3 regions of the Lysinibacillus sp. RS11 genome follow, and region 2 is predicted to be linked to each of the others. Evidence: predicted binding sites of a transcription regulator. Region 2 holds the regulator's gene; each other region holds the start of a gene.

Region 1 (7,332 bases), 1.2 Mb from region 2:
CGGAAGGGAACAGTATTAATAGCACGACAAGGGGGAATGAACAAATACTCATAAATCGAATAACACTTATAAATAATGATTTTTTTGAAGTTTCCAAAATGGGCTGTACATTTTCAAAATTGATTAATGGTGATATACAAACTACAAAAATTATAAAAACCAAGATAAACACCGGAAAAAGTATTTCTGCTAAACGCGCAAAGACTTCGATTCCTTGGTATGCAGCATAAATGATGATAATGCCAAATAGCAATGAAAAAGCCATAGAAGGCGTCTCTGGCATCACTTCTGTAGACATAAAAGTCCCAATAAAATATAATAATTCGCCTGCAGCAAAAAAGCTAAGAAGGATAAAGCCAATTGCGGTCAGTTTTCCAAAAAAACGACCTAGTATTTTTTCATTCGCCTCTGTAAATGTAAGTGTGGGAGTCTGATTTCCTAAAGTAACAAGTAGCTTCACTAAGAGAAAACTTAAACCGACACCGATGATTGTTGCGATCCATGCATCTTGCTTTGCTGCACTTGTTACACTTGAAGGGATAATTAATATGGCTGTACCAACTGTAAAAAGAAGGGTAATGATTGTAAATTGTCTTGAACTAATGATTTCTTTTTCCATCATGAACTACCCCTTCTTTTTAAAGTTACTTCATTTATTTTGATAGTGAAACGATGAACTCTCTAATTGGAGTAAAGATAAAGGTAATCAAGTCTGTTGGGCTTGGAATTTTGAGATTTAAAGCAACGCCAATATTTAATGCAGTACCGATGAATAAAAAAATCGAAAAAATAACAAGCGTTTTCGTTTCGTTATTTTTTTGAAGTTTAGGAATAAAAGCAAAGGCAATAACAATTGAAATAATGAGTATGAGAATTGTTATTAACATAGCTTATTCCTTCTTTTTTTTGTTCAATATTGAATTTTGCATTGTTCCTAGTCCTTTTGTTTTGACATGTACTTCAACGTTAACCGCTAGATCTTGGAACATGGTTGGCCAATCATTTTTGATTTTTTTCCATTTTTTTGGGTCTGTACGATGTAATTCCTCACCAAATCCCAAAATATCGGATCGATAAGTTTGCTGAATTGTACTGATGGATTTTTCGATTTGTTTTTTGATAAGTTCTTCAGTTTTTTTATTTACGTAATCAATGGATTTTTGGGAAGTAAGGTTAATAGTACATTCAACTTCTCCGACATTTTGCTCAACATCTATATGAACATTAATTTTTGGCGTACCTTTTTCAAACTTTCCCTTTATTTTTGTCTTGGATTTTGTAATTTCTGTTGCTAATGTACCTCCCTTAGGACAAGCAATAATTTCAATCGTACTTTTTATTTTGTCACTTAAAAAACTTACGCTTTTACTTTCTTCTTCTGTTAAAAGCCCAATGTATTTATCTTTTTTGAATACTGCTAATCCGGCATACTTTAATACCACTGGCGTTTTTACTTTATCAACATTGGTTGCACCCATTCCTAATGTCGCATCTCCTTTTATTTCAATGGCAGAAAGGATTGGACTTGTTTCAGAACTACTTAAAGTACTTACTAATTCATCAATATTAATGGCAATCGTTGAACCCCAAGCTTTTTCAGATGTATTAAGTGAATTGATCAATTTATTTGCAGGCACTTTTTCAATAGGTGTTAATATATTTAAGACTTCTTTTGCAGTTGTCTCGTGAGCGATAATAACATTGAAATCATTTCTGAATTCATGATCTCTAGAGATTAAATCTAATGCCTCACTAATGCCTTCTTTCGCTAATTCTTCTCCAAGAATAACTACTTGTGTATGGGCGAAATAAATCTTCCTAGTCGATAATGTTGTCATTTTTCGAATAGCTTCGAAGATCGTTTTGCCCTTTGCGTAATTGGTAATAACAGGTGATCGACCGCTAGTAGGGGCTTTTGATGAAATTTCACCAGGAACCACAATTTGAACAGTGACTTCAAATTCATCGTCTACTTTATCTATTCCTAGTGCAGAGACAATTGCTAATTCATTGAGTTCACGTTTACTCCAGCAACCACTTAAAAATAAGGTAACCATCAAAAGTAAGCATATCGTTTTATATTTTGACATGGTCCATTCCTCGCTTGTATATCATTGTTAATTCCTTTTTTTAACACTAAAAAATTTATGCCCTCTAACATTGTTTTTTTGACTGATTAAACTAGGTCGAGTTAATAGGGCTCTACGAGGAAACAATACTAAAGCATCTTTTTGATCCTTTAAGATTAATGGCCCAAATGGACTTAAATAAGGAACACCAAAAGTTCGAATGCTACATAAGTGAATAATGATCATCATCATCCCAAACATCACGCCGAATAAACCTAACATCGCTGCTAATATCATTAATGGGAAACGTAAAAGACGAATGGTATTCGATAAGCCATAAGCAGGGAACAAGAAACTACAAATCGCTGTTAATGCTACAATAATGACCATTACAGCTGAGACAATCCCTGCTTCTACAGCGGCTTGACCGATGACTAAAGTTCCTACAATAGATACCGCTGGACCAATAGTTCTTGGCATTCGAAGACCCGCTTCTCGTAGTATTTCAAAGGCAAGCTCCATCATGAGTGCTTCGACAACTGCAGGGAAGGGGACTCCTTCTCGTTGAGATGCGATACTGATGAGCATCGGTGTTGGTAGCATTTCTTGATGGAAAGTTGTGATGGCCACATAGAGTGAAGGTGCCACTAATGCAAGACTAATACCAAAAAATCTTAATATGCGTACTAAAGAACTAATGATCCAATGCTGATAGTAATCTTCAGCAGAGTGTAAAAAGGACGTAAAAAGAGCAGGTACAATTAACACAAAGGGTGTACCGTCCACTAAAATAGCAATTTTACCATCTAATAGTTCTCCCGCAATGACATCAGGTCGTTCAGAATTATAGACAGTTGGGAATATAGTGAATTTAGAATCTTGAATAAAATCTTCGATATAGCCACCTTCCAAAATTCCGTCAATATTAATACGATCTAATCGCGCAAGAACCTCTGCTACTATTTTGTCATTGGCAATGCCGTTTAAATACATAACCGCAACATCCGTTTTAGTAACCTCACCGATAACACGAGACTTTATCCAAAGATTTGGACTTTTAATTTTTCGACGGATGAGGGCGGTGTTGGTACGTAATGTTTCTGTAAAGGACTCGCGCGGACCTCTAATAACCGATTCAGTTGATGGATCAGTAATAGCTCTATCTTTTGCGCTTTTTGTACTTGTCACGATGCCTGCCGAAACACCATCTAATAAGATGACTGTATCTCCATTCAAAATAGAATTGTAAAGTGTTGAGAAATTCGAAATTTCATTGACATCGCCGACTGTTAAACAAGTTTCTTTTACATATTGTTTTATAGTCTCTACGTCTGGGTTTTGAGCTTCTTCAACTTCTTGTATCAGTTTATCAATCACAGAATCAGAAATGGTTGTTTTATCGGATAAACCATCAATACTGATCATCACCATCGCATGTTTTTCAGCTTTACCAATTGTAATTTCACTTGTTACTGTATTTTTTTCAGCTTTACCAATCGAAATTTCTCGTATGATAATATCATTACTATTCCCAAGTGTATGTTTAATCACCTTCATATTTTGAGATAATGAGCTATACAGTAGGTCATTGTTTGAATTTGATTGGGAGGTATTCGTAACTTTAGAAATGGACATTTTTCTTGCCTCCTCAAGTTTGCGTTCACTACCTATAGAATGTACAACTTTCAGAAGAGATAAACTAAGTATGGGATGGAATAAACATAAATCATAGGAAAAAGAAAAGCAGTATTTCCCTCGTATAAACGAAGGAAACACTGCTTTATTTGCGATAATCATACTTTAATTCATCTATTGTAGCATCTACATCTACATGTAAATTGTGATCATTGAAAAACCATAAATCTTTTTCATCGATGTAGTAGGTGACATCGTCAAAAACTGTCTTAACACCAATTTCGATTGGTTCTTCACGAGTCATTCCAAGTGAAAAGCCTTCGTGAAAGGGACTGGAACCACCATATCTTGCATAAAAACGAATCGTATCTCCGGATTCTACTTCCATCTCTCGTTTAAACCATTGTAGGGCTTCATCTGTTAGTGCAATATTCAATAGAATGCTCCTTTCTTCGTTACAGCCATTTCACCTTTGGCTCTGTCCCATTTTTAATGCGGACAATATTTGCTCGGTGACGATAAATGATAAAGCTAAATAAACATGCTACTAAAAAACCTAAAGCAATATCACCTGTAACAAAATAATAAACGATTGAATAAATTAGTGCTACTAAAGCGGCAATCATAGAAGTTAAGCTGACAATTTTCGTTAGTTTTAATGTAACGAAAAAAGTAATAAATAGTAAAACAAATAGAGGCCATGAATAGCCTAAGAGAACTCCTGCTGATGTTGCCACAGCTTTCCCTCCGCGGAAACTCGCAAAGACAGGGAACATATGACCAACAACCGCTATAAGTCCAAGAATTAATGCGTGAATGGATACTTCAGAAAAAACAGGAAGAGATACGAGTAATACTGCAGCTGTTCCTTTTAAAACATCCATAATTGTGACAACTATTCCTGCTTTTTTTCCTAAAATACGGAATGTATTCGTCGCCCCTAAATTCCCACTACCATGTTCACGAATATCTGTTTTATAAAAAATTTTGCCTATCCATAATCCCGAAGGTATAGAGCCGATTAGATAAGCACATAAAATAATAAGTCCATTAAGCATAGCTGGACTCCTTTCATTTATAACTTGGTACTAATAATATGTAACAAGTATTTTACACTTTTTCTCTCTAATCTACAATGCAATGAAGGAGATTTCCTAGTGTATCTTGAATTCAATACAAAAGATAAATGTATTTTAAAGATTTCTATCTGTTTATTCGAACATAAGTTAGGTTTTTTGACATGAGTATTTCCAGTAGGCCGAGCGTCTAAAATATAGGTAAAATGGCAATTTTGTCATTCACCCGTTCCTTTGGTAGAATAGAAGTCTATCTTTAATTTCGCGGAATGGAAGAAGTACATTGTTATTAACATACCTGAATATTTTACAGTGGGTATTGAAAAGCTTCTGTATGAAGATATTAAAACCATTATGCGGTTGACAGTTAGCAATTAGTCATCAGTATTTATGCAACTAAAACTTATTGCCTGCGTCAAGGAAATTGGACAGCTGAAGCAATAATGGCAAATGATTCTATAAAAAAGTAAAAGTTGTGAAGGATTTTTAAAAATTTTTTGGACCTGCCACTAGCTATTGACAAGAAATGCTATTATTATTAGGAAGAGAACATAAATAGAACATGCGTTTGTTTTTTGGAGGGGAAATATTTGGCGAATAAACAGTCACCAAGCGTCTATAATGATGACGCCATTCAAGTATTAGAAGGATTAGAAGCGGTACGAAAGCGACCTGGCATGTATATCGGTTCTACAGATGGCCGTGGACTTCATCACCTTGTATATGAAATCGTAGATAATGCGGTGGATGAAGCACTGGCTGGCTTTGGTTCTCATATCATCGTCACTATTCATAAAGACCAAAGTATTAGCGTTCGAGACTTCGGCCGTGGAATGCCCACTGGGATGCATAAGATGGGTAAACCAACTCCTGAAATTATCTTTACCGTCCTACACGCTGGTGGTAAATTCGGACAAGGCGGCTATAAAACGAGCGGTGGCTTACATGGTGTAGGTTCTTCAGTTGTTAATGCTTTATCTTCCTTTTTAGTAGTGACGATTCACCGCGACGGTAAAAAGTATCGACAACGTTTTGAAAACGGTGGACATCCTGTGACGACACTTGAAGAAATCGGACAAACAAAACAGACAGGAACACAGGTCCATTTTCTACCGGATGACACGATTTTCTCGGTGACAAAATATAATTATGATACGCTTGCAGAACGTTTACGCGAGTCAGCATTTTTATTAAAAGGCTTAAAAATTGAGTTAATCGATGAACGCGAGGAAGGCAAAGGTGATGTTTTCTTTTATGAGAACGGCATTGAAGCTTTCGTTGCGTATTTGAATGAGGAGAAAGATGTACTTCATCCTGTAAAGTATGTGGAAGGGATTCAAGATGAAATTGAAGTAGAGTTCGCCTTCCAGTACAACGACGGCTATTCAGAAACAATTCTTTCATTCGTTAACAATGTTCGTACGCGAGATGGCGGGACACATGAAACGGGTGCCAAAGCAGCGTTGACGCGTGTTTTTAATGAATATGCACGAAAAATTGGTCTGTTAAAAGATAAGGATAAGAATCTTGAAGGGACAGACATTCGAGAGGGCTTAGCAGCGATTGTTTCTGTTCGCATTCCCGAGCACTTACTACAATTCGAGGGCCAAACAAAGGGTAAGCTTGGGACGAGTGAGGCCCGTTCGGCGGTAGATAGTGTTGTCTCAGAGCAAATTTTATATGTACTTGAAGAAAACGCTGAATTGTCTGCATCGCTTGTACGAAAAGCTATTCGTGCGCAACAAGTACGTGAAGCGGCTCGTAAAGCGCGTGAAGATGCACGAAATGGCAAGAAAAGCAAAAAAGGCAGTACGATTCTTTCTGGAAAACTAACACCTGCACAATCTCGAAATGCTGCAAAAAACGAGCTGTATTTAGTCGAAGGTGATTCTGCAGGAGGTTCTGCTAAACAAGGGCGAGATCGTACGTTCCAAGCGATTTTACCATTGCGTGGTAAAGTTATTAATACGGAAAAGGCGAAGCTTCAGGACATTATGAAAAATGAAGAAATTTCAACGATCATTCATGCCATTGGTGCAGGCGTTGGAACAGATTTCTCTGTTGAGGACTCATCCTATGATAAAGTCGTGATTATGACCGATGCGGATACTGATGGAGCGCATATTCAAGTGCTGCTACTAACGTTCTTCTATCGTTATATGCGACCATTAATTGAAGCAGGAAAGGTATTTATCGCATTACCGCCGCTTTATAAAGTGTCAAAAGGTACTGGTAAAAAAGAAGTGATTGAATATGCTTGGACCGAAAGTGATTTACAAACAGCCATTAAAAAAGTTGGAAAGGGTTACATATTACAGCGTTATAAAGGTCTTGGAGAGATGAATGCTGACCAGCTATGGGATACGACGATGAACCCTGAAACGCGGACATTAATTCGCGTAACAATTGAAGATGGTGCACGTGCTGAAAGACGTGTCACAACATTAATGGGCGACAAAGTTGAACCACGCCGAAAATGGATCGAAGCCAATGTCAACTTCGGTATGGAGGATGATTCTAATATTTTAGACAATGAATTCATCCAACAAGAG
Region 2 (7,332 bases):
CACGGATTTTGAAAGGAGTTAATATAAGGATGTTAGCCTAAAACCTTCGCATCCTGTGAAAACGGCTAACTGACCTGCATCGTGCAGGCCTAAGCACAATTCAAAATCCGGACGCAATTACGCTGAGGAGTAATTGATCTAAATGTGACACATTAATTTAGAAATTTATTTTTTTTCGCTTGTTTTACCTTCTCTGGTGTTACATCATTACCTTCTGGATCTACCACTTTTACATTTTCAATTGTATCACGCATCGTTGCTCTAAATGTAGCTAGATACTCCTTGCGAAGCGCTGTTTGTTCTTTAGCTTCTGACTCTGTTAATTGTCCACTTTTAGCCTTTGCAGAAAGTTCATTGATTCGGTTAATTTTTTCTTTTGATAACATAGTTACACACCTTTCAATACATATCTTAATGAATATGGTATGCAAAGTATAGCATGGATTCCCTTAAAATGCAGTTATACCAACCTTTTTAGTGACCCTCAACATTTACAATAAATGCCACACCATACATGACTTTGTGAAGTTAGTTGTGTAAACTAATTTATGGGGTACAAAAAGATCCATTTATGTTTGGGGGAAAAATGAAATGTTTATCAAAACGAAAAGACTATTAATAAGAGAATTTGAGGTTCAAGATTGGCAAGCTGTCTATGAATATACTTCAAATCCAAATGTGATGAAGTATATTCCAGAGGGCGTTTTTAATGAGGAGAACGCAAAAAATTTTGTTTCTGAAAATAGCGGTGACAAAGCAAAACACTTTCCTGTTATTTTACTAAATGAAAATATTGTCATTGGTCATATGGTTTTCCATCAATGTTTTGGTGACCATACGTATGAAATTGGTTGGGTATTGAATCCGAACTATTACAATAATGGCTACGCCTCTGAAGCCGCAAGAGCTGTACTAGACTATGGATTCAAAGAAATGAAACTTCATCGAATTATTGCAACTTGTCAGCCAGAAAATATCCCATCGTATCGAGTGATGGAGAAAATCGGCATGAGACGCGAAGGTTATTTTAAAAAATGTATACCACACGGAGACGAGTGGTGGGATGAATATTATTATGCTGTAATAGATGAGGAATGGGCATAACCAATTCTTTATACTTTTGTTAATAGATCGTAGGAAACGCTATTAGTTGAAATAAAAATAGTGGAGGCTGGGACAGAACTCGATTATTTTGAAAAATAGCGAAAACAGATAATAACTTTTCCGCTTCAATGAGTAGAGTGTTCCTTCCTAAATCAAAAAAATGTTAGACCAATTGCAAGGTCTAACATTTTTTCTTTTTGTTGCAGCCTCTTTTTTAAAGTCAAAATGTCCAATACATTGGACATTTTACATTAGTTTCCATGTAATAAATAAACCAACACTTTAGACAAAAGGAGGTATAAGTCTGAAGAATATAATAAAAGCACTAAGAAAAAAATTAGGACTAACACAAGAAGCCCTTGCAAGGGAATGTGGGGTTGTTAGACACACTATTAATTGTATTGAAAATGATAAGTATGACCCAACTCTTGAATTAGCCTTTAAAATTGCTAAAGCTCTAAATAAAAAAGTTGATGAGGTGTTTATATATGAGTAAATTCCATCTTGAGTATATGATAACAATGAAAGATTTTGTAAAGGAGAGTGCTGCGATATTACGAAAAAATACGAATGAGGTTACGTTACCTGTTTCAAAAGAAGATCAAGATACATTAATTTGTATGCTTAAGTATTTAAAAAATAGCCAAGATCCGGATATTTCAAAAAAATATAAATTACGTTCAGGAGTTGGCTTATCTGCCAATCAAATTGGTCTGAATAAACGAATGTTTACTGCACTTTATAAAGATGGAGGTAAATATCATGAATATATGTTAATTAACCCAAAAATCGTTAGTCACTCTTTAAACATGATTTATTTACCGGAGGGGGAAGGTTGTCTTTCGGTCAATAGAAACGTTAATGGCTTTGTTCCAAGATATGAAAGAATTAAAGTTAAAGCATATGACATACATGGGCAAGAAGCCATTTATCATTTCAATGGATACGGTTCCATCGTAATGCAACACGAAATAGATCATTTAAACGGTATCATGTTTTATGACAGAATAAATAAAGAAAATCCATTTAAACTACCAGACAATGTTATGATTGAGAGTTTGTATTAATTAAGAAAAGACTAGTAGTGCAATTTCACCCGAAATAACGGTCAGTACGATTAACTGACCGTTATTGGGCCAACAAAACGTTGGTCCCCTAGTGTCGCCACAAGATAAGGCTTCCTATCAGCAGGATGACAAAACTCCCACTGATTGAAGTTTCATTTTATTTACCCGTCAAACTTTCTTGATGTTCCCTATATCTCCGATGTACAGTAGCTTTACTTACATCAAAGCCTAGACCTTTTAGTGTCATGGCAATTTCATCAAATGTGAAGCCTCGATTACGTAGCTTGATAATCTCTTCAACAGGCACATCCTTACGTTCTTGACCATTAGGATTTCCCCGATTAGATAAATTGTTTTCAGGACGATAGCCATTTTCAACGGCACGACGCATACCACGACGTATTTTAGCATTATGGATTCTGCGCTGGTACTCCTCTACGATCGCTAAAATCTCTAGTAGCATCGTATCCATTTCATTTAATTGTACAGGGCCCTCGTCTCGCATAGAAAAAACATCCGTTTCAGTTTTTTGTAATAAATGCAATACTGCCATTCTAGCATTTCCACGTCCTAAACGTGTTTCATCCTGTACAAATAATGCTTTAACTTCTTTTTCTTTAATAAAGTCGAGCATTTCAAGTAAGCCCTCACGTTCCACATCATAGCCACTATGCTTATCCATAAAAACGTGCTTCACTTCGTAGCCCTGCTCTTTAGCATAGCGCATCAACTCCTCTTGTTGACGCTCAAGCGAGGAACTTTGTGTCTCTTTTTCTGTACTTACACGGCAATAGACAACAGCCGATTGTTGTTTATTAATCATTGTTCATTTCTCGCAATTTCAATTGAATTTATGGGCATGGACTGGTCACCCACTACTGGAATCACTAGGGATTTACCTGCAATAATATCAACGTTCGATAATTCATTTTCTGCCTTTACAAGCTTAATCCAATCATCCGTTTTCATTTTACCAGAGTATTGCTCAGCTAACGACCATAAACTATCACCATGTTCGATTTCAATTTCGGCGTAAGTAACATCGCCTGGATCTGTTATAAAAAGGTATGCTGCAAATAGTAGACATACCCCTAACAAAGTAGTAATATGTGGATTTTTCTTTAACCAGTTCATCATCATAACCCCTTTTTAGAATGTTTGTTCGGAATGTATGTTCTCATAATAATACGAACAAATGTTTTTGTCAAACACTTTTCGAACCTATGTTTGCTTAAGTGTTCGCATTCTGTTATACTACTAATAAGTAGAATGATTAGAAAAAAAGAGGTGAGCAATCATGAAAAAAGTTTCGAAAAGACAAGAAGCCATATTAGAGTTCATCAAAGAAGAAGTACGCACAAAGGGGTATCCACCATCTGTACGTGAGATTGGTGAAGCAGTTGGACTTGCTTCAAGCTCAACAGTTCATGGACATTTAGCTCGTTTAGAACAAAAGGGCTTCATTCGTCGAGACCCAACTAAACCACGCGCTATTGAAATCCTAGAGCCAGAGGATTCTATTCAAAAGCAACAAGTTGTACATGTCCCACTTGTTGGGAAGGTTACAGCAGGTTCTCCAATTACTGCTATTGAAAATATCGATGAATACTTCCCACTTCCAGATATTTATGGTACAAGCGAAGATGAGTTATTTATGCTAGAAATTATGGGTGAATCAATGATTGAAGCTGGCATCTTAGACGGTGATTTAGTCATAGTTAAACAAAGAGCAACAGCTAATAATGGTGATATTGTCGTAGCCATGACTGAAGAGGATGAAGCAACTGTAAAGCGTTTCTTCAAGGAAAAAAACCATTTTCGTTTACAGCCTGAAAACGCAACAATGGAGCCGATCATCGTAGACCAAGTTTCTATTTTGGGGCAAGTTGTTGGTCTCTATCGTCGTGTACATTAGTATCTCAATATTAAAGTATAAAAAGAGGATATTATGTTCGCATATACCTCTTTTTCTTAATTTAAGGCTAGAGAATCAAGCAAGATGAGCACGAGTACACGCATTTAGTCCAGTCCTTTTGGAAAAAATCAAAATACGAAAACGCGTTGCTAGAAATAGTACTAAATGAAGATGTCGAAGGAGACTTTTCGGACATCTTTTTTCTTTTGATCATAACTTTGCTTAAAAGAAAAAAAGAATCCACTTTAGCATGGATTCCTAGTAAGCATCGAAACGTCGAACTAGCAATTTTAAGTTATCAAGTATTATGCCTCTACTTTGAATTTCAAACTTGCCCTTACAAATGCAGTAAATAATTTCTTCGATCCACCATCTCCTACAATGGCAAGCTCTTCAGGATGCCACTGTACGCCCAGACAAAATGGTAAATCTTCGTGTACTACCGCTTCAACGATACCATCACTTGATTTTGCTGCTACTTTCATTTTTTCCGAAACTACATTTACAGCCTGATGATGAAATGAATTAACAGCAATTTGCGCTTCCTCAATAATCGTTTTTAGTAGTGTATCAGGTGTAACATGAACATAATGTGTAGCAACGCCTCGAGCCGCTTGTTGTTTGTGCTTTAATAATTTACTACTATGATATTCGCTATCAATATCCTGATAGACCGTACCTCCTAGCGCTACATTTAGTATTTGCATCCCTCGACAAATGCCAAAAATCGGCATTTGGCGAATAAAGGCCGCTTCAATTAAGGCAAGCTCCACAGAATCCCTTTCTGGATGAACTTTCCCTAATTTCGGTGTAGGTTCTGCACCAAAGAGAAATGGATGTACATCATAGCCACCCGATAATAATAATCCATCCGTTAACGATAAAATTTGTGCTACATCCTCTTCTATGCCAAGCGGAATTATCAATGGAATTCCACCAGCTTCAATGACACTTTTGCTGTAGGCGGCATTTAATCTAGAAGACAAATCATCTTCCACAAAGGCCGTTATACCGATAACTGGTTTCACTTTATCCCCTCCATGATCCACAAGATTTACGACTTACCAACATTCAAAATACCAATTCATCAACGCGTCTCCATAAAAATAGACAACGATAGCTGCTAGCGCAATAGATGGTCCAAATGGTATAGGCGTTTTTCTTCCCTGCCTACGGACCTTTAACACCACTATCCCAACAATCATTCCAATCACAGCTGATACAAATAGTGTCAGAAGTGTATGTATTGTGCCGAGTACAAGACCGAGTAAAAAGAATAATTTAATATCGCCACCACCCATACCACCTCTTGATAAAGCAGCAATACTATATAGTATGCAAAATCCTACGACAGCACCAACTATACTATCCCACCACGGAGACAACGGCGATATCAAGCGTCCAATAATTAGTAATGGTAAAAAGAATAGGAGTATTTTATCAGGAATAAGCATATACGCAAAATCCGATACAACAATAATTACTAATAATGAAATCAATAATAGTGCTACAAAAAATTCTGCACTAAAGCCTAATTTCCAATAAGCCAAGGCAAATAATATGCCTGTTATAAGTTCCATCAGTGGATAAATCCCAGAAATTTTTTGACCACAGCTACGGCATTTCCCACCTAAAAACATATAAGACAACACAGGTATCAAATCAAGCACAGTCAACTTTCTCTTACAATGAATACAATGCGAAGGTGGACGGAAAATCGACCCTTTTATTGGTATCCGTAAGCCCACTACATTAAAAAAAGAGCCAAGAACGAAGCCAAAAAGTAAAACAATAATTGTATAAGCCATTTCCATCTTTATGTCCTCCTATACCAATAGACGCCCATACAATTCAAGTATGCGCGCCATTTACATTATTGTGATCCTTCAAAATAGATCGTCGTTACCTGTTTTTCCTAATCTTCTAGTATACTAAAGTTAATTATAGCAGTTTTCATCACACGCTTTGTATTATAATTTTCAGATTTTTTAAAATACATTTCTAGCAACTTAAAATTTGAAGATTTAAATGACAATCATAATGAAAATAGCCTATTAGAAAATACTTCTAACAGGCTTTTTCAAACGATCTCTATTATTTTTTCAACAATCGTCCCGACAGCAGCAACCCAATTCCACCAACCGTCATAAACAGTATTGCTCTAATTAGTAAATCGAGGGCCGACAAATCGAAGAATATAAGTTTTACAAAAGCAATAATTAAGATGATAAAACCAGTTAGGCGTAATGCTCGTAAATGACGACCTGAGCTAAGCCATAGTGCAACGCTTGCTGTAAGGAATAATGTAATTGTTGAGAACACAATACTTAACTTCCAATCAAGTATCCCATTATATGCAAGTTGGAATATTAGCCCCTTAACAGCTATCATCGTAAGCACAACGCCTGCACTTACAATTGGGTCCAAAAGTTTCTCTAGTTGCACTTGATAGGTTTGATAAATGCGCCCCTTCTTTAGTAAATCGACAATAATTGCTACGATAACCGCAATATACACGATTCTTGTCACTATATTTAACCACGCGACACCTTGCATATTGTATGGTATAGCTACAAGCATTAGTGTAAAGAGAAGGAAAAATACACTAAGAGCAGGTGTTAATGCACGCCCTTTATATTTTATTGGTACTAGAAGCGATCCGACAAATAATAAAGCGATTATTATACACATCAGATGCGGAATATTACTAACATCCGCAAAATAAGTTGCATCAATCTTTCCGATATAAGCTAAGAAATAACTAGTTGTTATTAAAGCTAAAATATCAATCACATACATATCCTTCATGATCTGTTCAAATACAGTCAGTGTCTCTTTTGGACGTCTCGCATATAAATAAATAATCAGGAGATAAATTCCAGGCATCACCAAACTCGCATGATTTATGCTGAAAAATGGTGCAGGATCATGAATACTAAAGTTTATGGCAAGTACAATCATAAATAAGAATGAGCCGACAACCTTCATGATACTTGCTCGTAAACGTAAACTCATCATAACACCTGCAAAGACGATGAACGGGATCAATATGTGATCCACTTTCCCTGGTAAATTCATAACTAGTAGCGTATTAAATAGTGTAATAAACGCGAGTGTTACGGCACTATCAAATGCCTCCTGCCATTTTTGCTTATAGCCATAACCCGCTAAAATTGCAAATAAACTGACTATTACGAGTAACAGTGCTTCTCCAAATTCAATTGTTGTAATAATAAAATTCATGAG
Region 3 (7,332 bases), 2.1 Mb from region 2:
AAACACTTACTGTCAAGTGGTTCGGTATCTTCCATTTGGGATGCGGTAAAGCAGGTGGATTTATCGCGTAGTGCGTTTTACAAATATCGTGATGCTGTATTTCCTTTTCACTCAATTGTGCAGGAACGCATTTTAACAGTCTTTTTACAGCTTCAGGACCGTAAAGGAACACTTGCAAAGCTTTTAGAAACAGTGACAATTACGCATTGCAATGTACTGACTATCCATCAAACTATACCGATTCAAGGACGTGCCAATGTTACGTTGTCATTAGATGTAACTAGCATGACATGTGAACTTGATGATTTAATACAGCAACTCAAACGTTTAGATTTTGTAGAGTCTGCGGAAGTAATTAGTTCTGGTGCATTGTAGTAACTGTTGATAGTAATAATTAAAACCATAATTTATAAGCAAGCTTGAATTATTGACAAATGTAAACAGCCGTGTTTAATTTGCAGATTGAATTCAACTATAAAAGCACTAGCAAATATGTTATAAAGCTCAAAAAGGAGCAGTCCCACATGATGTAATACTGTCTGATGGGACAGCTCCTTATTCTATAACTAAAGAGTAAAAAAAGTCGTTGTATAGAACAAGCAAAGAGACGGATAGAACATTCATAAAGGGTCGGGCAGTCACCGACATGTGTTGAGAACTTCGCACGTACCTAACATTCTATGTAGTACCATAAAATTAATTTTCTGAAAAATAGAAATGTTAAATCTTTTATTTGCAAATATTACACACAGTAAATTAAACTCAAACTTTATACTACAATTGTAGTGAGGGAGGTAAATATCATGACAAAAGAACAATGGGAAAAACGAATTGGCTATTTAGGGCCGGAAGCATCATTTACATACTTAGCGACTAAAGCCACCTTTCCAACTGAGTGGCTTGTCCCTTGTGCTACAATTCCAGAATGTATTGAGGCAGTAGCAAAGGGGAAGGTAGATTTAGCAGTTGTACCGTTGGAAAATGCTTTAGAAGGCTCCGTTCCTTTAACGCTCGATTATTTATTTCATGAGGCAACACTATATGTTACAGGGGAGCTTCAGTTGAAAATACAGCAGCATTTAATGGTCAATCAAGAGCAGAAGAACAATTGGGAATCAATTAATGGAGTTTACTCACATCCACATGCGCTAGCACAATGTCATAAATACTTATTTTATCGATTCAGCCATGTTCCGTTACATCAAACGACATCAACAGCGGCAGCGGCAAAATATGTATCCGAAAATCCAAGCGAATGTATTGCGGCAGTTGGTAATGCAGCTGCGGCAGAAAAATATGGCTTAGAAATTGTTCAAGATAATATTCATGATTTCCATTTTAACCATACTCGTTTTTTCGTATTATCTAAGCAAAACATACGATTACCGCAAGAATTATCGGATGGACAGGCAAAAACAACTTTCATGATAACATTGCCAACGGACCGTTCGGGGGCATTACATCAAGTACTATCAGTATTTGCATGGCGACAGCTAAATTTAAGTAAAATCGAATCACGACCATTAAAAACGGGCTTAGGTGATTATTTCTTTATGATTGATGTATTGGCAGATGAAAAGGAGCCTATGATGCGTGGGGCCATGGAAGAACTAGCTGCACTTGGTTGCAAGGTGAAGTCACTTGGTACATACTTTACTTATCTAACGTCAGAAGAGTAACCAAAGTGGCTAGGAGGAATCATTGTGGGCGGCATTATTTTGTTTGACGGAGTATGCAATTTTTGTGACAGTAGTGTGCAATTTATTATCAAACATGATCAGGGAGCCTATTTTCAATTTGCCTCAATCCAAAGTGATGTAGGGCAGGCATTACTTGCACAATACGAAGTACCTGAAAATATAGATAGTGTCATATTATTTGAACATGGAAAGGCATATTTTGAATCTACAGCTGCACTTAAAATCTGTCGGAGATTAGGTAGTTTCTGGCCAGTCTTCTATGTTTTCATCCTGATCCCATCATTTATACGGAATATGATGTATCGAATATTTGCAAAAAATCGGTATCGCCTTTTCGGTCAAAAAGAAATGTGCTTATTGCCAACGCCTTCACAGCGTAAAAGGTTTCTCTAACTTTGAAGAGGCTGGGACAAAAAGAAAAAATGTTAGACCGATTGCATTGGTCTAACATTTTTTTGATTTAGGAAGGAACACTCTACTCATTAAAGCGAAAAAGTTATTACCTATTTTCGCTATTTTTCAAAATAATCGAGTTCTGTCTCAGCCTCTTTTTTTGTTACTATGTTGCTAATATATTTCCATTTTAACTGATTGTAGCGTAGGGATACTCGAGTGCTCCTGTTGCTTCACTATCATCGCAGGGCAAAGCTTCTCGCGGGTAATCGAGTCGCTCGTAGCGGAAATCAGCCTCTTTGAATTAATTCTGTATAAAAATGGCTAATCAATACACCTGATAGTAAATCATTTAAATTCATAAAAATAGAAAGCTGCTAGCCTTTGTGAAAGCCAGCAGCTAAGTAAAAATTGATTATTGATCAACTACTAAATAGCCTTTTTTGTGTAAGGTAAGCTCAATTAAATCTAAAATTTCAACAGAAGGCGCAGAAATAACATGGAGATGTGTACCACCCGTTAGTTCGGATAAGTAACTTGCCTGTGTATCAGTAACACGTTGAATAAATTTTTTTACTTCATGACGGTTAGAGACCATAATAGACGCAGTAATTTCTCCGTAAATAGGATGTTCTACAATAACATTTTTTACTGTACCGCCACAATCAACTATTGTTATAAGTTCATCTTCTGCATCCTCTGAGGTATGGAAGCAAGGGATAGTACGTTCAACAGTTTGATGTAATTGTTCCTGATGCATATAAAGATATCCTTGGCTAGTTGCAATAATAGGTTCATTTCTAGCCTTTAATAATGTCATATCATTGACAATGACTTGTCTAGAAACGTTAGCAAATTTCGCCAAGTCCGTCCCTGTTATAGGTGTGTTGCTTTTTTTTAGCTGTGCGAGAAGTTGCAGTCGGCGTTCTTCGCCTAACATTTTTTTCATAAGAGATCACCTCTGCCTGTAATAAAGGAAGCCGTTTTCCTTAAAACTAGTGTACCATGAAGCCTTTGCAACATGCGTGAAATTTTTGTATCCAAATGAAACATTGAACATATGATACGTAGAGAGGAAGGGAGGAAAAAATTGCGTATTCATATTGTTCAAAAGGGAGATACGTTGTGGAAGATTGCAAAAGAGTATGGTATTTCATTTGAAGATTTAAAACGACTCAATGCCCATCTTGCCAACCCAGATTATATAGTACCGGGCATGGAAATTATTTTGCCTGAAAAAATAAACAAAGAACCGCATAGAGAAGGAAATAGAGATACAAATTGGGATATGCATAGGGAAGGGCATAAGGAAAGACCTATGCATAAGGAGTCACCTACAAGGCCTGTTAAAGAAAGTATCAAAAAAGAGGTGCAAAGACCGATGCCACCACCTATTGTTGCACCACCACCACCGATGCCAGAACCACAGATGATTCCAATTCCGTATCCAATGCCAATGCCTCAGCAACCGACGTTTGTACCACAGCCTGTAGAGCTTAATTGGCATCAACAAGTAGTCATGCCACAAGTAGAACAAACTCAAATGGTTATACCGCCATCAGTTCAAATTCAACCACCACCGCCTGTAGCACAACCGGAACTACCGCCACAACCAATGCCACAACCAATGCCACAACCGATTTATATCATGCCACAAATGCCACAACCAATGCCACATATGCCAGTAGTACCTCATTGTGTAAGCTGTCATCAGCCGGTGCATCATCATATGTGGTGGCATATGCCGATGCCGATGCCAATGCCAATGGAACAACAAGTAGAAGCATATACGATGCCGGAGCAACCATCATGTGAGCCATGCAGTAAAGTTGCTGGAATGCCTGATTTCTTAGAATCTAGTACATCTCCATTCTTCCCTATGAAGCCTGGATATGAGCCTATGCAGGAGATGGAAATGAAGCAATCCTGTGGTTGTAATGCACAACCAATCATGATGCCGAATTGGAAAATGGATTCATGTCAATGCCAACCGCCATGTCCACCACCGTGCCCACCACCATGTCCAATGCCATGTCCATCCCAGTGCCCAACGCCGTATTCTTCATCAGGGCCATGGATGTCACCGCACATGTACCCAGGCGGGATGACGCCTTATCGATGGTGAAAAAGCGTATATCATTGAAGAAGTAAAGTCTAATATTTGGAAGTATAAATATCAATCTAATAATTATTTTGTGAAACGTGCAAAGCAGTTAGAAATAGCAGATAAGGTGAGGGTTATCCATCGACAGCTTGGACGACTTGAACCCTCACTGATTTTACCTTTAATGAAAAGTGATGATGAGTACTTAATCGTGCAAGTTTGGCAAGAAGGAAGTCATAGTGCAAATTTTGCACATAAAAAAGATCGGATGGAATCACTTAAGTTATTAAATACCTTACATGATACACATAAGAAAATTGCTTGGCAGCGGATGCCGGGCTTGCATACCTATTCACAGCTTTTAAAATGGCAAATGCGTCATATGCGTTTTAAGAGCAGGCGGAATGAATTTCGTGCTTTTTTAACGAAAGAAGAAATCGATCAAATTTTACACTATAGTGAGAAGTCGTTACAGTTAATCGCACGGGAGGATGTACCCGAAAAAGAAATAACGCTTTTACATGGAGATGTCGTACATCATAATTTTTTATGGTGCTCAGATGGGGAATTGCGTTTAATTGATTTTGATTTAGCTCATCTTGGAGAAGCGGATGATGAATATATTTTATGGTTACATCGTGTATTGCCAGCTGTAGATTATGACCTTAGTAAAATATTTGCAGAGTTACCGGAGCTGAACCGTTTAGATAAAAGAAAGCTACATCGTTTAAAATATCCAAATGAGCTTTTACGTGAATGGCTTTTCGCAGTGGATTTACCATTAGATCAACAGCTAGTGTTTTTAGATTATTTAGTGCCGTTTACAAAACGTGCCCTCACATATTGGCCAAAACTGTGGTACGATATTGATAGAATGATGAAGAAATGACCGTCTTTAGGCGGTCATTTTTGTGTGTGAACGATTACTTGTGCTTTTTCTTATAGTCGAGCATTCGTTCGCTATATGCTATAATCGAAGACGATGATTGTGAGGGATTATAGAAAATGTATGATTATTTAAAAGGACAAATAAAGCGTATTACTCCTGAGTATATTGTGCTTGAACAACAAGGAATTGGTTGGCAGCTCAATACACCTAATCCATTTGCGTTTAGGACATCTGCACTTGAGCAGCAAATTTTTGTACATTTGCATGTGCGTGAGGATGCTCAAGTGTTATATGGCTTTCCAAATTTAGACCAACGAGAGCTGTTTCGAAAGCTTATATTAGTATCAGGAATTGGACCAAAGGGTGCGTTAGCTATTTTAGCTACTGGGAACCCGCAACAGGTGATAGGTGCCATTGAACGAGAGGATGAATCGTTTTTAGTAAAATTCCCGGGTGTTGGCAAGAAAACGGCCCGTCAAATGATTCTAGATTTAAAAGGTAAACTTGGTGGATTAATGGAGACTATCGAGCTACCTAGTTCAGAGGATGAGCTGCCGTTATTTGGTGTGAATCCATTTAAACATGAGCTTGAAGAAGCTATTCTTGCGTTAATGGCACTTGGTTATTCTGAAAAAGAACTTGAAAAAATACGTCCACAGCTTGAGGAAAATGACAAGCTTGAAACAACAGATGCATTTATGAAACAAGCATTACAATTGCTATTAAAGTTAAAATAGTGGAAGGGGGGGAAGTACATGTCTGAACGTATGATTGCTAGTGAGGCGGGTAGCTATGATGAACAGTTTGAATTATCTTTACGTCCACAAAGATTAGCACAATACATTGGACAGCATAAGGTAAAGGAGAATTTACAAATTTTCATTGAAGCGGCAAAGCTTCGTCAGGAAAGTTTAGATCATGTGCTGTTATATGGACCACCTGGACTTGGTAAAACGACATTAGCTGCGGTCATTGCTAATGAAATGAATGTTAATGTGCGCATGACTAGTGGTCCTGCAATCGAACGTCCTGGGGATTTGGCGGCGATTTTAAGCTCACTGGAGCCAGGAGATGTGCTATTTATCGATGAAATACATCGCCTGCCTCGTGCAATAGAAGAGGTGCTTTATCCAGCCATGGAGGATTTTTGTTTAGATATAGTTGTTGGTAAAGGTCCAGAAGCGCGTTCTGTACGGCTTGATTTACCGCCATTTACACTAGTTGGTGCAACAACAAGAGCTGGCGCATTATCAGCACCTTTAAGGGATCGCTTTGGCGTATTATTAAGATTGGAGTATTATGATAATACTTCACTTGCAGAAATTGTAGAGCGTAGTGCACACTTATTTGATGTTGATATTGAACAAGTAGCAGCACTTGAAATGGCGAGACGCTCGCGAGGGACACCACGTATTGCCAATCGCCTGCTTAAACGAGTGCGAGATTATGCACAGGTGCTTGGAGATGGTATGATAACTGAGGGACTTGCTAAGCAAGCTCTTGAGCTATTGCAAGTCGATCCTAGAGGACTTGACCATATTGATCATAAACTTGTGACCAATATGATTGAGCGCTTCCGTGGTGGCCCTGTAGGCTTAGATACGTTGGCAGCATCTATTGGTGAGGAACGTGTAACAATAGAGGATGTGTACGAGCCGTATTTGATGCAAATAGGCTTTATTCAACGGACGCCACGTGGACGTGTGGCATCAAATTTAGCCTACGAACATTTTGGATATGAATATCCCCAACAAACCTAGAAGAAGGAAGTATTTTCATGCGTGTAGAAGATTTTGATTTTGAATTGCCAGAGGAACTCATAGCACAAACACCACTTATTGATCGTACAGCTAGTCGATTAATGGTCGTGACACCAGGCTCACAAAATGTTGAGCATCATCATTTCGCTCATATTTTAGAGGAGCTACAAGCAGGAGACTGTCTTGTATTAAATGATACAAGGGTCTTACCAGCGCGATTAATGGGCGTTAAAGAAGAAACAGGTGCTCATATAGAGGTACTGCTATTAAAGCAAATGGCTGGTACGGATGAATGGGAAACACTTGTTAAGCCAGCTAAACGTGTAAAGGTCGGTACAGTTGTGACATTTGGAGATGGTTTATTGACTGCTACTTGTACAGGAGAGCTTGATCATGGTGGGCGTACATTTGAGTTTAAATATAATGGGATTTTTTATGAAATTTTAGAACAACTTGGTGAGATGCCATTGCCTCCGTATATTCGTG

The links. The regulator LexA, encoded in region 2, represses DNA repair genes until DNA is damaged. The targets are predictions, from matches to a motif close to CGAACATATGTTCG.
Region 1: a site for LexA is predicted at 5,338-5,351, ahead of parE (DNA topoisomerase IV subunit B). Genes of this name have one in related genera too.
Region 3: a site for LexA is predicted at 5,144-5,157, ahead of ruvA (Holliday junction branch migration protein RuvA). Genes of this name have one in related genera too.

Annotation. Positions count from the first base shown of each region.
Region 1 covers NZ_CP168124.1:2,500,876-2,508,207, reverse strand. Annotated here, with positions in the region: gene AB9L17_RS12755 (endospore germination permease) at 1-622, opposite strand, end outside; gene AB9L17_RS12750 (hypothetical protein) at 654-887, opposite strand; gene AB9L17_RS12745 (Ger(x)C family spore germination protein) at 891-2,090, opposite strand; gene AB9L17_RS12740 (spore germination protein) at 2,118-3,704, opposite strand; gene AB9L17_RS12735 (HesB/YadR/YfhF family protein) at 3,850-4,140, opposite strand; gene plsY (glycerol-3-phosphate 1-O-acyltransferase PlsY) at 4,160-4,762, opposite strand; gene parE (DNA topoisomerase IV subunit B) at 5,371-7,332, shown strand, end outside.
Region 2 covers NZ_CP168124.1:1,305,154-1,312,485, reverse strand. Annotated here, with positions in the region: gene AB9L17_RS06370 (DUF896 domain-containing protein) at 153-386, opposite strand; gene AB9L17_RS06365 (GNAT family N-acetyltransferase) at 592-1,104, shown strand; gene AB9L17_RS06360 (helix-turn-helix transcriptional regulator) at 1,409-1,600, shown strand; gene def (peptide deformylase) at 1,593-2,171, shown strand; gene AB9L17_RS06350 (YneB family resolvase-like protein) at 2,329-2,994, opposite strand; gene yneA (cell division suppressor protein YneA) at 2,991-3,305, opposite strand; gene lexA (transcriptional repressor LexA) at 3,469-4,086, shown strand; gene AB9L17_RS06335 (gamma-glutamyl-gamma-aminobutyrate hydrolase family protein) at 4,392-5,114, opposite strand; gene AB9L17_RS06330 (prepilin peptidase) at 5,148-5,900, opposite strand; gene AB9L17_RS06325 (DUF2339 domain-containing protein) at 6,181-7,332, opposite strand, start outside.
Region 3 covers NZ_CP168124.1:3,405,919-3,413,250, reverse strand. Annotated here, with positions in the region: gene AB9L17_RS17610 (ACT domain-containing protein) at 1-375, shown strand, start outside; gene pheA (prephenate dehydratase) at 804-1,679, shown strand; gene AB9L17_RS17600 (thiol-disulfide oxidoreductase DCC family protein) at 1,704-2,093, shown strand; gene AB9L17_RS17595 (transcription repressor NadR) at 2,509-3,042, opposite strand; gene AB9L17_RS17590 (LysM peptidoglycan-binding domain-containing protein) at 3,184-4,218, shown strand; gene AB9L17_RS17585 (phosphotransferase) at 4,289-5,086, shown strand; gene ruvA (Holliday junction branch migration protein RuvA) at 5,203-5,823, shown strand; gene ruvB (Holliday junction branch migration DNA helicase RuvB) at 5,842-6,846, shown strand; gene queA (tRNA preQ1(34) S-adenosylmethionine ribosyltransferase-isomerase QueA) at 6,864-7,332, shown strand, end outside.